DNA from 3 places in the Algihabitans albus genome. Region 1 is predicted to be linked to each of the others. Evidence: riboswitches for the same ligand, from Rfam matches in the RefSeq annotation. Region 1 holds a riboswitch; each other region holds the start of a gene.
The links. Region 1 has a riboswitch for thiamine pyrophosphate ahead of DBZ32_RS01765 (ABC transporter ATP-binding protein). Riboswitches for the same ligand answer to the same signal wherever they lie in the genome.

Region 1 (4,542 bases):
GCGCGTAGAGCGCCAGAGCCAGCAGCGCCAGCACGAAGAGAGCTGCGAACATCACATCGGTCTGCATCCGGCCGTTTGCGTCCAGCATCATGCGGCCGAGGCCCGCGCCCGCGCCGACCCATTCGCCGACCACCGCCCCGATCGGGGCCGTGGCGGCCGCGACCCGCAGGCCCGACGTCAGGGCTGGAAGCGCCGCCGGCAGGCGCACGCGCAGCAGAATCGAAAGGCGGCTTCCCCCCATCGTCTGAGCCAGGTCCAGCCAGCCGGGATCCGTCCGGCGGAGACCGTCGTAGAAGGCGGCGGTCACCGGGAAGTAGATGATCAAGGTGGCCATCGCGATCTTGGGGCCGAGGCCGTAGCCGAACCAGAGCACCAGGAGCGGGGCTATGGCGAAGACCGGGATCGCCTGGCTGACCACCAGCAGCGGCAGAAGCCAGCGCCGCAGCGGCGGCAGCAGAGCCAGCGAGAGCGCCGAGAGGCATCCGAGCAGGGTGCCGAGCAGCAGCCCGAAGACGATCTCCAACCCGGTCACCCAGGCATTCGCCAGCAGCTCCCGCCAGCGCTCGAGAAGCACGTCGCCGACACGCAGGGGACCCGGCAGCAGGAAATGCGGAACCCCGCTCAACGTGACGCCCAGGTGCCAGACGACCAGCACGGCGAGAAAAACCAGCAAGGGACGCAGCAGCGTCATACCGGGGTCCGGGCACGGCCGAGCCGGGCAAGCAGGTCGGCCTGTCCGCGCAGCACCGCCGGATCGCTCGCCTCGCGCGGGGTCGGGCCTTCGGGGCGGCTTGGCCTTTCCAGGCGCGCGGGACGTCCCGCCATGATCAGAAGGCCCTGGGCCAGCCGCAGGGCCTCCAGCGGATCGTGCGTCACCAGCAGAACCGTGCGGCCCGCCAGCTTCTCGGCGGCCAGGGATTGAAGGTCGAGGCGGGTGATGGCGTCGAGCGCCCCGAAGGGCTCGTCCATCAGAACCACCGGCCGATTTTCGAAGAGCGTGCGGGCGAGCGCCACGCGCTGACGCATGCCGCCCGAGAGGGCCGCCGGCTTGTCGTGCCGACGGTCGCCGAGACCGACCTCCGCCAACAGCGCTTCGGCACGGGCGAAATCCGGGGCGGTGCCGCGCAGGCGGTCGCCCAGCAGGACATTGCCGGTCAGATCGAGCCACGGCAGCAACAGGTCCTGCTGAGCCATGTAGGCGACACGGCCGGTCAGCGGCTGGCCGCTGCCGTCGTGCACCCGGCCTTCGGCGGCGGCTTCCAGGTCGGCGATCAGCCGCAGCAGGCTCGACTTGCCGACGCCGGAGGGGCCGAGCAGGGCGGTGATCTCGCCGGCCGGAAGGGTCAGATGCAGGTCGTCGAACAGCGGCAGGCCGTCATAGACCAGGCTGGCGGCCTCGACCGTCACGGTGGGTGCGGTCTGCTTCGGGGAGCCTAGCGGCGAGGCGTACATGCGGCAGCCCACCTCCCTACGCCGGTGCGAACCGGATCAGGTTCTTGGGGTCGTCCCCCAGGATGCGCTCCTGGTTGCGGGACCTCTCAGCCGTCGAACGGCTCCCCCGGTGAAAAGAGACGGCACTATGGCGCGGCTTGCCGCCGGATGCCAGCTTGCCGCACTGGACAGACTTGGCGGGGGCCACCATACCCTCATTGCAATGCCGGAAACGCTCGACCGTCCGTCTCCCTCAGCCGCAGCGCCCGCGCCCGCCAGACCCGCGGCGGCGCCGCGCATGATCGGGCATGAAATCTACCGCCGCTCGACCTATGGCCGGGCTCATCCGCTGGCGATCCCGCGCGTCTCCACCTGTATCGACCTCTGCCGCGTGCTCGGGTGGCTGCCGGACCGGCAGTATCTGGTCTCCCCGCAGGCAACGGCGGCCGAGTTGGCCCGCTTTCACCATCCCGACTACATCGCCGCCGTGCAGCGGGCGGAGCGGGACCAGCGCCTCGAAGCCGAGGTCAAGCGGCGTTTCCAACTCGGGTTGGCCGGCAACCCGATCTTTCCCGAAGTCTTCCGGCGTCCCGCCACGGCCTGCGGCGGTTCCATCCTGGCCGCCGACCTCTTGTTGGCGGAAGGCGGTCTGGTCCACTCGCCGGCGGGCGGGACCCATCACGGGCGGCCGGACCGCGCCAGCGGCTTCTGCTACTTCAACGACCCGGTGCTCGGAATTCTGAGATTGCTGGACGGCGGACTGACCCGCGTCTTCTATCTCGATATCGACGCGCATCACGGCGACGGCGTTCAGGACGCCTTTCACGACGACCCGAGGGTCTTCACGCTGTCCTTGCACGAGGAGGGGCGCTGGCCCCTGTCCCGCGGCGAGACCGGGGGGCCGGGCAGCCTGGCGGATCGCGCCGGGGGTCTGGCGCGCAATCTGCCGCTGCCGCCAGGCGCCAACGACAGCGAAGCGCTCTTCCTGCTGGAAGCGGCGATCCTGCCGCTCATCGAGGCTTTCGAACCCGAAGCGATCGTCCTGCAATGCGGCGCCGATGCGCTGGAGGAAGATCCGCTGAGCAAACTCTCGCTTTCGAACGGCGCGCTCTGGCGGATCGCCGAGGCGATCAAACCTCTGGCACCGCGCCTGCTGGCGCTGGGCGGCGGCGGCTACAATCCCTGGTCGGTGGGGCGCGCCTGGGCCGGTCTCTGGGGCATCTTGAACGGGCGGGAGATTCCGGAACGCCTGCCGCCGGCGGCCGAATCGCTGCTGCGCGGCCTGCAGTGGCGCCACCGCCTGGGCCGCTCTCCGCCCGAGGCCTGGTTCACGACACTGGCCGACGCTCCGAGATCGGGGCCGATCCGGCCGGAAATCCGAGCCGCCGCCGCCGCCGTGCTCGCACCCTGACCGGCAAATCTCTCGACAGACGGAGTGAAGCTCTTGTCCCCGAAGTCCTTGCCTGGGCCGCTTCCGCGGGCTACAGCGTCGCTCATGGTCCGCTTTCTGCTGTTCGTCTTTCTCTTCCAGGCTCCGCCATTGGTCTCGGCGGCGGCCTCGGACCTGCCGGTCGTGCCGCTGACCATCGCCACGGCCGACGGCAGCCAGCACGACTTTCGGGTCGAGCTGGCCCGGACGCCGGACGAACAGGCGCAGGGACTGATGTTTCGCGAGGAGTTGGCGGCCGATGCCGGCATGCTCTTCGTGCATCGGCGGCCGAGGGTGTCCAGCTTCTGGATGAAGGATACCTACATCCCGCTTGACATGATCTGGATCGGGCCGGACTGGACGATCCTGGGCGCGCATGAAAACGCCGTGCCGCATTCGACGGCGCCGATTTCCTCGAACGTCCCGGTGCGGGCGATCCTCGAGGTGCCGGGCGGAACCTTCGCGCGCCTCGGCCTGGCCCGTGGCGACCGGGTCAAGGTCAACGGCTTGAACTAGCGGCGGCCTGAACCGGCGGCGGCGCGGCTTCCGCCGCGCAGCCCGGTCAAGCTCGGACCGCTAGGCCTCGGGCGTGCCGCTCAGAACCTCTTCGAGCGGTCGCCAGCCTTCGCCGGCGGCCATCAGGCAGCTCAGACCCGTCGGGGAGGTGACGATGATCGTCCAGGTTCCGTCTTCACCGCTCGACAGAACTTCGACCAGACCCCCGGTGTTGGTCACGCCCAAGGCGACCGGAGCTTCCCGATACTTGCCGGCCAGATGCTTCAGCACGTCGTCCCGCTGTTGGCAGGCCGCCGGAGCCGCGTCGACCTTGGCACCGGCCAGTGCAGCAGCAAGGCCGGAAGCAAGAGCGACGAAGGTGAAAAATCGACGCATTGCGGGTCCCCCTTAAAGACCGCGACTCGCTCCACCAGCAGAGCGATGCTCGAGTCTGCGTCAAAAAGGGTTAACTCCCACCTAAGAATATCGTAAACGCCGACAATTACATGAAAGTGCCGTTCGCCTTACTCCGGCTCTGCTAGAGCACGCCCGGGACGTGAATCGCTCTCTAAACATAAGAGAGGCCGGGATTTACGCTCCAGCGTGCCTTGGTTTTGCTAGCGCCGCCGCGCCAGAGTCAGACCGTCGCCGATCGGGACGAGCGAGAGGGACACGCGCGGGTCGCCCTGAAGCGCCGTGTTGAGCGCGCGGATGGCCAGGGTGTCGGCGTCCTGTTTGTCGGGATCCGCGACGCTGCCGCCCCAGAGGACGTTGTCGAACATCAGCAGTCCGCCGGGGCGCACCAGCTTCAGCCCGGCCTCGTAGTAGGCGCCGTAGTTTTCCTTGTCCGCATCGACGAACATGAGGTCGAACTGCCGCCCGTCGCCCTGCAGCGCCTCCAGGGTCTCGAGCGCCGGGGCGATCCGCAGGTTGATCCGATCCGCCACGCCGGCCTCGTCCCAGAAGCGGCGGGCCATGTTGGTGTAGTCCTCGCTGACGTCGCAGCAGACCAACTCCGCATCGGCCGGCAGGGCCAGGGCCATGGCCAGCGCCGAGTAGCCGGTGAAGGTGCCGACCTCCAGGTAACTCCGCGCGCCGGTCAGCTCCGCCAGCAGTTGCATGAACTGCCCCTGTTCCGGCGAGATCTGCATCGCGCCGCCGGGCCCCGCCGTCGTCTCCGCGCGCAG
Region 2 (4,542 bases), on a different contig from region 1:
GGGCATCTCCGTCGAAGCGGCCCAGGCCATGGAGACGATTCGGACGACCAACTCTTCGATGCAACAGATCTCGGCGACTATCGCGGCGGCGGTCGAGGAGCAGTCGGCCGCCACTCAGGAGATCGCCCGCAACGCTCAGCAGGCGGCCGGGGGCACTCAGGAGACGGCACGCAATATCTCCAGCGTGTCCACTGCGGCTCAGACCAACCTCGAGACCGCGCAGCAGTTGCTCGGGCTGTCGGGCGATCTCTCGAACCAGTCCAACGAGTTGGGCGCCGAAGTCGAGCAGTTCCTGGCGGAGATCCGCGCCGGCTAAAGCGGCCTGATCTCAGGTCTACTCCAACTCCACCGCGTAGCTCTCCAAGGCCGGGGCCTCCTCGATCACGCCCTGATCGATCAGGAACTGCGCGAAGCGGCGATAGCGCCCTTCGTCCAGGGCCGCGGGCCGCAGAGCGAAGCGCGGCAGGGTGTCCCACCAGGCACGTCGATTCAACTCGTCGTCCAGCCCCGGTTTGTAGGCCTTGAAGATCTCCCAGGAGTCTTCGGGATGGTTGATGGTGTAGATCGTGCCGCGTTCGAGGGCACGTATGAAGGCCGGCAGGCGGGGGTCCTCCAGACGGTTCGCGTTGGCGATCACCACCAGCTCGTCGTAGGCCGGAATCCCATGCTCCTCGGGATAAAAGGCGCGGCCTTCCGAACCCTCGATTTCCAACTGGTTGAGCTCGAAGTTGCGGTAGGCGCCGATCACCGCATCCACCTGACCCGACAGCAGCGAGGCGCTGAGGGCGAAGTTGACGTTGATCAGCTCGACGTCCTCCAGGCTCAAGCCGGCCGGCGCCAGCATGCCGCTCAACATGGCCTCGGCAAAGCCGCCGACGGAGTAGCCGATTTTGCGGCCTTCCAGGTCGGCCAGGGTTTCGACGGGACCCTCGGCCAGCACCACCAGTGTGTTCAAGGGGGTGGCCACCAAGGTCGCGATGCGCGCCACCGGCAGGCCCTGAGCCGCCTGCATGTGGAGCTGGGGCTGATAGGAGATGGCGATCGGGACCTGCCCCGCGGCAACCAGTTTCGGGGGATCGTTGGGGTCGGCCGGTTCCAGGAACTCGACCTCCAGCCCTTCTTCGGCGAAGTAGCCGCGATCAAGGGCCACGATCAGCGGCGCGTGGTCCGGATTGACGAACCAGTCCAACAGAACCGTCAGCGTCTCGGCCCTGGCAGGCGAAGCCGCCGTCAGCAGCGAGATGGCAAGGCAAAAGGCAAAGCGGAACATCATCTGGCATCTCCTCCCGGCCGAACGGAAGGAAGGGTGCCGACCCTCTGCCCGGAGCGCTTCCGAGGCGATGCCGACCGTCCTTTCCCTGCGCCGGCATGATCCGGATCAGGTTCGAAGGGTCACCGCCTTGCCGGACGGTATCTCAGCCCCCGGGCCGGCCGCGACCGCGACCGGCAGGGACACCCCTAGGAACGTCGGAATCAGAATAACCGTCCCGCGCCGTCTTGCAATGCTTCGTGAAAGAGGCTTGGCGGATAAGTGTCATGGAGTTTTGCATCTGTGCGATTGCGAAGCCCTGTGCTATCCCCCGCGCCATGCGTGATTATCTGGATTTCGAGAAGCCGGTCGCCGAGCTGGAAGGCAAGATCGAAGAGCTCAAGCACCTTTCCGACGCCGGCGACCTGAACATTGCCGAGGAGGTGGGGCGCCTCCAGGCGAAGGCCGACCGCCTGCTGCGGAGCACCTATGCCAAGCTGTCCGCTTGGCAGAAGACTCAGGTGGCTCGCCATCCGCAGCGGCCTCAAGCCAGCGACTACATCGCCCAGTTGGTCGACGACTTCGTCCCCTTGGCGGGCGACCGCCTCTATGGGGAAGACGCAGCGATTCTGAGCGGTCTCGGCCGCTTGCGCGGTTACGCCTGCGTGATCCTGGGGCAGGAGAAGGGCAAGGACCTTCAAAGCCGTCAGGTCCGCAACTTCGGGATGGCTCGTCCCGAGGGTTATCGCAAGGCGCAGCGCTTGATGGGGCTCGCCCAGCGCTTTCGTCTGCCCGTGGTGACCTTCGTCGATACGCCCGGCGCCTATCCCGGCATCGGCGCCGAGGAGCGGGGTCAGGCCGAGGCCATCGCCAAGTCGATGCAGGTTTCGCTCGGCCTGCAGGTGCCAGTGGTCGCCGTGGTGATCGGCGAAGGCGGGTCCGGCGGTGCCGTGGCCTTGGCCACCGCCGACCGGGTGCTGATGCTGGAGCACTCGGTCTACTCCGTGATCTCGCCGGAGGGCTGTGCGTCGATTCTCTGGCGCTCCTCGGATCAGGCCAAGGAAGCGGCCGAAGCCTTGCGGCTGACGGCCCAGGACCTCTATCGCCTCGGCGTGACCGATGCTGTGCTCGAGGAGCCGATCGGCGGCGCGCATCGCGACCCTTCCACCATCATCGCGGCGGTCGGCGACGCTCTGTCGTCCGCCTTGGGCAGCCTCAAGGCGGTTGCGCCGGGCGAGTTGCGCCAGCAGCGCCGCGCCAAGTTCCTGGAGATGGGCAAGGTCGGCCTGTCTTGATTCGCCTGTCTTGAGACCGATCCGATCAGGCTTCTTCGGGACTCAAGAGCCCCTTTAGATCGGGGTTCAGCGTGACGAGGTCGTGCAGGGTGACCGCGTCGAGCGTGGCCATGAAGGCCTCCAAGGCCTGCTGCAGGACGCCCCGCAGCCGGCAAGCGGGAAAGATCAGGCAACCGCTCTTTTCGCCGCCCGTTCCACTTTGGAAGCATTCGGCGATGGCGAAGTCAGCTTCCATGCGCCGCACGACCTTGCCGATGACGATCTGTCCGGCCGGTTGCGCCAGTCGAAGGCCGCCCGCCCGGCCTCTTACCGTCTCGACGAATCCTTCGTGCCCGAGCGTGTTTGCGACCTTTGTCAGGTGCGTCTTGGAAATCCCGAAGCGATCGGCGATGTCGGCCGTGGTCGCGCGTGTCTCCTCCGCAACCGCCAGAAAGGTCAGCAGCCTCAGTGCATAGTCCGTTTGGACGTTCAACCGCATCTTCGTCTACCTATTTATGAATGCAATATACATATTATTTCTACCGCAAACAGCTCTTGCCCGACTGTATTGACTGAAACTACCACTTTCTTTCCCCGTTCGGGAAATCACCCGACGTCTGTCTCATAGCCCCTTGTGTGCTGTGACACGGGCGACTTCGCAAGTCTCACGGATCTCGAATTCCCTGTCAGGTGTTTGGCGAAAGGTCGTAAGGCCCAATTTTGCCCTTTGACGTAATTAAATATATATTTCATATGCATATTTAATTGGTTTTGTTTCTAAGGCAATCGACTGATTCAAGAGTTGATGGACGACCAGTTCAATCAGCCATTCGTCGGGGGTTTCATGATCACGCGGTTCTTCTCATCCAGTCTCCGCGCCGCAGTCGCGCCGAGGGATTTCGCTATCGCTGTCGGCGAGCCCGATCAGCCGTCCGCCTTGCGGCGGCGCGGTCGGCGATGCTGTCAAATCAGGCTTGAGCCGGATCGGAAATGCGCCAATCCGCAGGTCCTAAGTGCATCGCTGCACGAGCAGCTCCATAGCCCGCCTTAGAGCGCTTCTGCGATCGGCGACCTCGCCGAGGCCGCCCGAGACCCGCCCTCTTCTGTTGCTTGAAGACCCTAGCCGCCCGGCCTGACCGCTCGCGGAGCGGATCCCTTGAGCCGCGGCCGCTGCTGGGAGTCGTTCGAACATGACTCTGGCTCGAACGGTCGAGGCGAAGCGCCTCCTTGCCACGCTCGCCGGAGGCGCTGCGGTCCTGCTATGGGCCTTGCTTGCGCTCTTCACCACCTGGGCCGACGGAATTCCACCGTTCCAGCTGGCGTTCCTCTGCTTCTCGCTCGGCACCGCCGTCGGCCTTGTCGCACTGCTCCTGAAGGGGCGGGCGGCTTGGCACTGCTTGCAGCAGCCCTGGCAAGCCTGGATGCTCGGCGTGTCCGGTCTCTTCGGCTGCCATGTCTTCTATTTCCTGGCGCTCGGGAACGCCCCGGCTGTCGAGGCGAGCCTGCTCACCTATCTCTGGCCGCTCCTGACGCTGCTCTTTTCGGCCTTGCTGCCAGGCGAGCGCTTGCGCTGGTTCCATCTCCTCTCGGTCCTGCTGGGTCTGACGGGTGCCGGCTTTCTGGTGACCAAGGGTCAGGGCTTCAACTTCGATGACTGCTTCGCGCTGGGATACATGGCGGCCCTGGCCTGCGCCCTCACCTGGGCGCTCTACTCGGTGATGAACCGACGCTTCGGTGGCGTGCCGACCCAGACCGTCACCGGATTCTGCGCGGGCGCAGCGCTGCTGGGCCTTGTCTGCCACCTGCTGTTCGAGAGCTGGGTTCCCCCGAACCGGTGCCAATGGGGCGCCGTGCTGCTGCTCGGTCTGGGGCCGGTCGGCCTTGCCTTTTTCGTCTGGGATTTCGGCACCAAACACGGCGACATCCAGGCGCTGGCCGCCTTCGCCTACTCGGCGCCGCTGCTCTCGACCGTCACGCTGATCGCGGTCGGCCAAGGCGAGGCCGGTTGGCACGTCGCCT
Region 3 (4,542 bases), on a different contig from region 1:
GGGCCGGCTGGTCGCCCTGGCCGACGTGCAGCCCGACCTTGCCCTCGGCAGCGCCCAGAACGACGGCCTCCTCGACCCGGTCGTTGATCATCAGCGGAACGCCGGCCTTCTCGAGCAGCGGCAGAAGGCTTCGGGCCAGCTCCAGATAGTCGTGCGCCGGCAATTCTTTCTCACGCAACTGAACCAGGGTGGCGCCGCCGGCCAGGGCGCGAGCGACGACCTCCTCCAAACCGTGACGGCGGCAGTCGCTGCGGCCCAGCACCAGGTAGACCGAGAGGTCGAGGGTCTGGCGCGCGCTCATCCGAGCCTCGCGGCTCGGTCGAGGTCGCCGCCGTCGAGCAGATAGAGCTCGTCGAGAAGATTGACGCGCAAGCTACCCGGGCCGCGCGAGCGCGCTGCGGCGCGCTCCGCCGCGACGCCGTAGATCGCCAGGGCATGCAGCGCCGCCGCCAGGGGCTCTGGCTCGACGGCCAGGCAGGCACCGGTCAGAGCTGTCAAGGCGCAGCCGCTGGCGGTGATCCTCGTCATCATTTCGTGGCTGTTGGCGCAGGTGGCCTGGCGGGTGCCGTCGCTGACGTGATCCAGGGCTCCGGTCACCACCACCACGGCCCCGCAGCTTTGCGCCAGACGCTGCGACGCCTCGACCGCCGACTCCGACCCCACGGTCGAATCGACGCCCTTGCCTTCCGCCCCGCTGAGGCCCGCAAGTGTCATGATCTCCGACGCGTTGCCGCGCACCACCGTCGGCTTACAGGCCAGCAGGCGTGCGGCGTTGCCGCGTCTGAAGCCGGTTGCGCCGACCGCGACGGGGTCCAGCACCCAGGGCCGCCCCGCGGCGGCGGCTGCCTTGGCGGCAGCTTCGGCGGACTCGACCCAATGGGCTTCCATGGTTCCCAGATTGACGGTCAGGGCACCGGCAAGGGCTGCGAACTCTGCCGCCTCCTGGGGCGCATGTACCATGGCCGGCGACGCGCCGACCGCTAGCAGAGTGTTGGCTGCCAGGTCCATGGCGACGAAATTGGTGATGTTCTGGACCAGAGGCCTTTGCTCGCGCAGGGCATGCAGGGTTTTGGACGGTTGGTCGAGGGTGGCGGCGAGGGTCATGGAGATCTCCTCTCGATGGGTCAAAGCGGGGTTCAGGCGTCGATCTGGGCGCTCAGCAGCGCATGCCGTCCGACCCGTCCCCAGTGTAGAAAGAGGGTCTTGGCCGCGGAGTAGGAGTCTCGGATGCGTCGGTCGAGCGCGCTTGTTTCCGCCAGCTCCGCCAGCACGGCTTCGCTTTCCAGGCGCGCGGCCCGCAGCACCTCGGTCGGCCAAGGGTGCAGAGTGACGGTGCCCTCTTCTTCGAACTGTGCGAGCGCTGCGGCGTTGCGCCATTCGGCTTCGGCTGGGCCTCGTCGGTTTTCCACTTCGCAGCAGGCCGTGACGAGCTGCTGCAGATCGCTGGGCAGGTCGGCATAGGCCTTTGCCGAGATCAGGGCTTCGGCACTGCCGTTCGGTTCATGCCAGCCGGGCCAGAGATAGAAGGTCGCCGCCCGCTGAAGGCCGAGCGCGCGGTCCTGCCAGGGTCCCAGGAACTCGGCGCCGTCGATTGCACCTGTCGAAAGCGCGCCGAAGATTTCGCCCGGCGGCAGGGTCACGGGCGCGGCACCCAGCCGGCGCAGCACTTCGCCGCCCAGCCCCGGCATGCGCAGCCGTAGGCCTTTCATGTCTTCCAGTTTCTCGATCCGCCGCCGATACCAGCCTCCCATCTGGATGCCGGAGTTGCCGGCGGCGAAGGGCTTCACACCGAAGGTTCCGTAAAGCTCGTCCCAGAGCGCCTGGCCGCCACCGGCTGTCAGCCAGGCGTCGTGTCCCTCCGGCATCAGTCCGAAGGGCACCGCCGTGAAATAGGGCGCGGAGGGCATCTTTCCGGACCAGAAGAGGGCTGCCGAGTGCCCCATCTCGACTGTGCCTGCGGAGACCGCGTCGAAGACTTCCAGGGCCGGTACCAGCTCGCCGGCCGCATGCAGCTCCACCGTCAGACGGCCACTCGACAGTGCGGTGATCCGTTCGGCCAGGCGGGCGGCTGTGGTGCCGGGTCCGGGTGCGTTCCTCGGCCAAGATGTGGCCAGGCGCCAAATCCGGCGCTCCCTTGCGATCGCTGGGGCAGACAAGCTGGCGGCGGCTGTGGCGCCGGTTGCAAAGGCGAGAAAGCGGCGGCGGTTTGCGACGTGCATCTCGGTTCCTCCCCCAGCGCGGGAAAGCGAAGCCGTCGAATGCTCGGGACCTCTGGCGACCCGCTTGACGTTTGCAGGCGGAGGTATCGGCGGCTCCCTGCGCTGGCATGATCCAGATCAGGTTCGGCGGGTGTGATCTCAGCCCCGTTGCAGCATGCGCTGTGCGGGACACCCCGGGCCTTATGTCGAGGTTATGATGGACCTTGGGATGCCGGCTGTGAAGGGGTGGCGTTGCCTCGATCGGGCAAAGGCAGCTATGACCGCGCCGTTACACCGCTACCCGACAGGAGTCCTGATCCATGACCACGCCCGTCAGCGGCGCCAAAACGGCCGCACGCACCACTGCCGACATTCTGTTGGAAATCGAGGCGGTTCTGTTCCGGCCTGAAGACCCCTTTACTTTCACCTCCGGGCGGCAAAGCCCGGTCTATGTCGACTGCCGCAAGATCATCTCCTTCCCGCGAGCGCGGGCGCGGCTGATGGACTTGGCGGTGGAGCGGATCGCCGATGCCATCGGCTACGAGTCGCTCGATGCGATCGCCGGCGGCGAGACGGCAGGCATTCCCTTCGCGGCCTGGATCGCGGAGCGGCTGGCCTTGCCCATGGTCTATGTGCGCAAGCAACCCAAGGGGTTCGGGCGGAACGCCAGGATCGAGGGCAGCTTTTCAGAGGGTGCGCGCGTCTTGTTGGTTGAGGATCTGGCGACCGATGGCGGTTCCAAACTCGGATTCGTCGAAGCGTTGCGCACGGCCGGTGCCAAAGTGGCGCACAGCTTTGTGGTCTTCCACTACGGCATCTTTCCCGAAGGTATCGCTCGGCTGGAGGCGGAGGGGGTGAAGCTGCATGCCCTTTGCACCTGGTACGATGCCTTGGCGGCGGCCGAAACGGCAGGCTATCTGTCGGGTGACGGCCTGACCGACGTGAAGGCCTTCCTGGACAACCCCGACGGTTGGCGCGCCGGCGACGCTCAAGACTAGTCGACGAGCGCGTTAACCCGAAGGCTCGCCAGTCCACCTGGAGGTTCGATCTGTTAGGGGATTCGACTTACGCGCACGCCTTGGCAGGCCGTTCGTAGGCATTAATACTATGTCAACCACTATCAGTAGAAGCTCTCGCGTTAAGAAACTCTCCGTACTGCGAGAATTCTCCCGATGGCGCTGTCTGGAAGAGACGTTGCACCGACTGTTGCCGGTCGCGCGGACTTGGAGCGAAGACCGGCGCTCAACGGCACGGAGATGCCCCGGCGCAGTTTGCTTGCCTTCGGTATCGTGCTCTGCCTTCTGCTGGCCGGACTGAACGCCTGGAATCTCGTCGAGTCGCGTCGTGTCGTCCTGGAGACGGCGCGCTCGAGCACGTTGGATACGGTCAAGCTGATCGCCGAGCATACCGCGCGTAGCCTGGATACCGTGGATCTCGTGCTCCGCAGCTTTGCCGTCACCTATCCTCGGTATGGCTCGACTCCGACAGACGCGCGCGGCCGCCTGGAAGAGCTGTTGGTCAAGCTTCCGCAAGTTGTGAGCTTCCGGGTGATCGACGCCGAGGGCCAGGTGCGCGTCGCGGCCGGCCCGACCGCCAGTTTGCCGCATCAGGTCTCCAGCTATGCCTACTGGCGGCACCACAAAGACGAGCCGAGGGGCAGCCTCAGCATAGGTGAGCCGCGCGTCGCCGGGGACCAGTGGAGTATTCCGGTCAGCCGGCGGATCGATCTGCCGAACGGCGACTTCGGCGGTATCGTGGTGGCAAATCTGGACGGCCGCTACTTCCATGATCTCTACCGCCGCTCCAGCAACCTTCACACGACCTCCCTCGGGCTTTGGCGCAGCGACGGTCTCTTGCTGGCGCGCTTCCCAGGATCGGGCGCGCAGGTCGGCCAGACGATGTTTCCCTTCGAGGTCAATGCCGACTTGTTTGAGGAGCCGCGTGCACTCGAGGGACCTTCTGCCTGGGACGGACGGATGCGTATCGTCGGGCTCGGCCCCGTACCCGATTTGCCTTTGGCGGTGACCGTATCGATCGACCGGGGCCAGTCGCTGGCGGACTGGCGCAGGGGGGTCTGGCGCGATCTGCTGGTGATGGTTACCGCGCTGGCCATCATTCTCGGCGGGGTCTGGTTGCTCAGCGTTCAGATCCGGCGGGCCCAGCGCGCCACCGCGCAGCGCGAGGCGGCGGTCGAGGGCTCGCTGCATGGCTACTACTTTCTGCGCAGCTTGCGCGACGATACCGGCAAGATTATCGACTTTACGATCGCCGACATGAATCGACGAGCCGAGCAGATGATGACAAAGCCGCGGGCGCACTGGATTGGGCGGCGTCTCTGCGAGGC

Region 2: linked by a shared signal. The riboswitch ahead of DBZ32_RS13025 (ABC transporter substrate-binding protein) and the one ahead of DBZ32_RS01765 (ABC transporter ATP-binding protein) in region 1 are both predicted to bind thiamine pyrophosphate.
Region 3: linked by a shared signal. The riboswitch ahead of DBZ32_RS07145 (TRAP transporter substrate-binding protein) and the one ahead of DBZ32_RS01765 (ABC transporter ATP-binding protein) in region 1 are both predicted to bind thiamine pyrophosphate.

What each region holds. Positions count from the first base shown of each region.
Region 1 is NZ_QXNY01000002.1:61,980-66,521, forward strand. It holds gene DBZ32_RS01760 (ABC transporter permease) at 1-691, opposite strand, end outside; gene DBZ32_RS01765 (ABC transporter ATP-binding protein) at 688-1,452, opposite strand; TPP riboswitch at 1,449-1,570, opposite strand; gene DBZ32_RS01770 (acetoin utilization protein AcuC) at 1,580-2,842, shown strand; gene DBZ32_RS01775 (DUF192 domain-containing protein) at 2,927-3,376, shown strand; gene DBZ32_RS01780 (hypothetical protein) at 3,437-3,751, opposite strand; gene DBZ32_RS01785 (class I SAM-dependent methyltransferase) at 3,973-4,542, opposite strand, start outside.
Region 2 is NZ_QXNY01000004.1:614,044-618,585, forward strand. It holds gene DBZ32_RS13020 (methyl-accepting chemotaxis protein) at 1-316, shown strand, start outside; gene DBZ32_RS13025 (ABC transporter substrate-binding protein) at 335-1,273, opposite strand; TPP riboswitch at 1,338-1,470, opposite strand; gene DBZ32_RS13030 (acetyl-CoA carboxylase carboxyltransferase subunit alpha) at 1,588-2,544, shown strand; gene DBZ32_RS13035 (Rrf2 family transcriptional regulator) at 2,570-3,022, opposite strand; gene yddG (aromatic amino acid exporter YddG) at 3,714-4,542, shown strand, end outside.
Region 3 is NZ_QXNY01000003.1:78,452-82,993, reverse strand. It holds gene thiE (thiamine phosphate synthase) at 1-301, opposite strand, end outside; gene thiM (hydroxyethylthiazole kinase) at 298-1,104, opposite strand; gene DBZ32_RS07145 (TRAP transporter substrate-binding protein) at 1,137-2,219, opposite strand; TPP riboswitch at 2,295-2,405, opposite strand; gene DBZ32_RS07140 (orotate phosphoribosyltransferase) at 2,519-3,196, shown strand; gene DBZ32_RS07135 (ATP-binding protein) at 3,371-4,542, shown strand, end outside.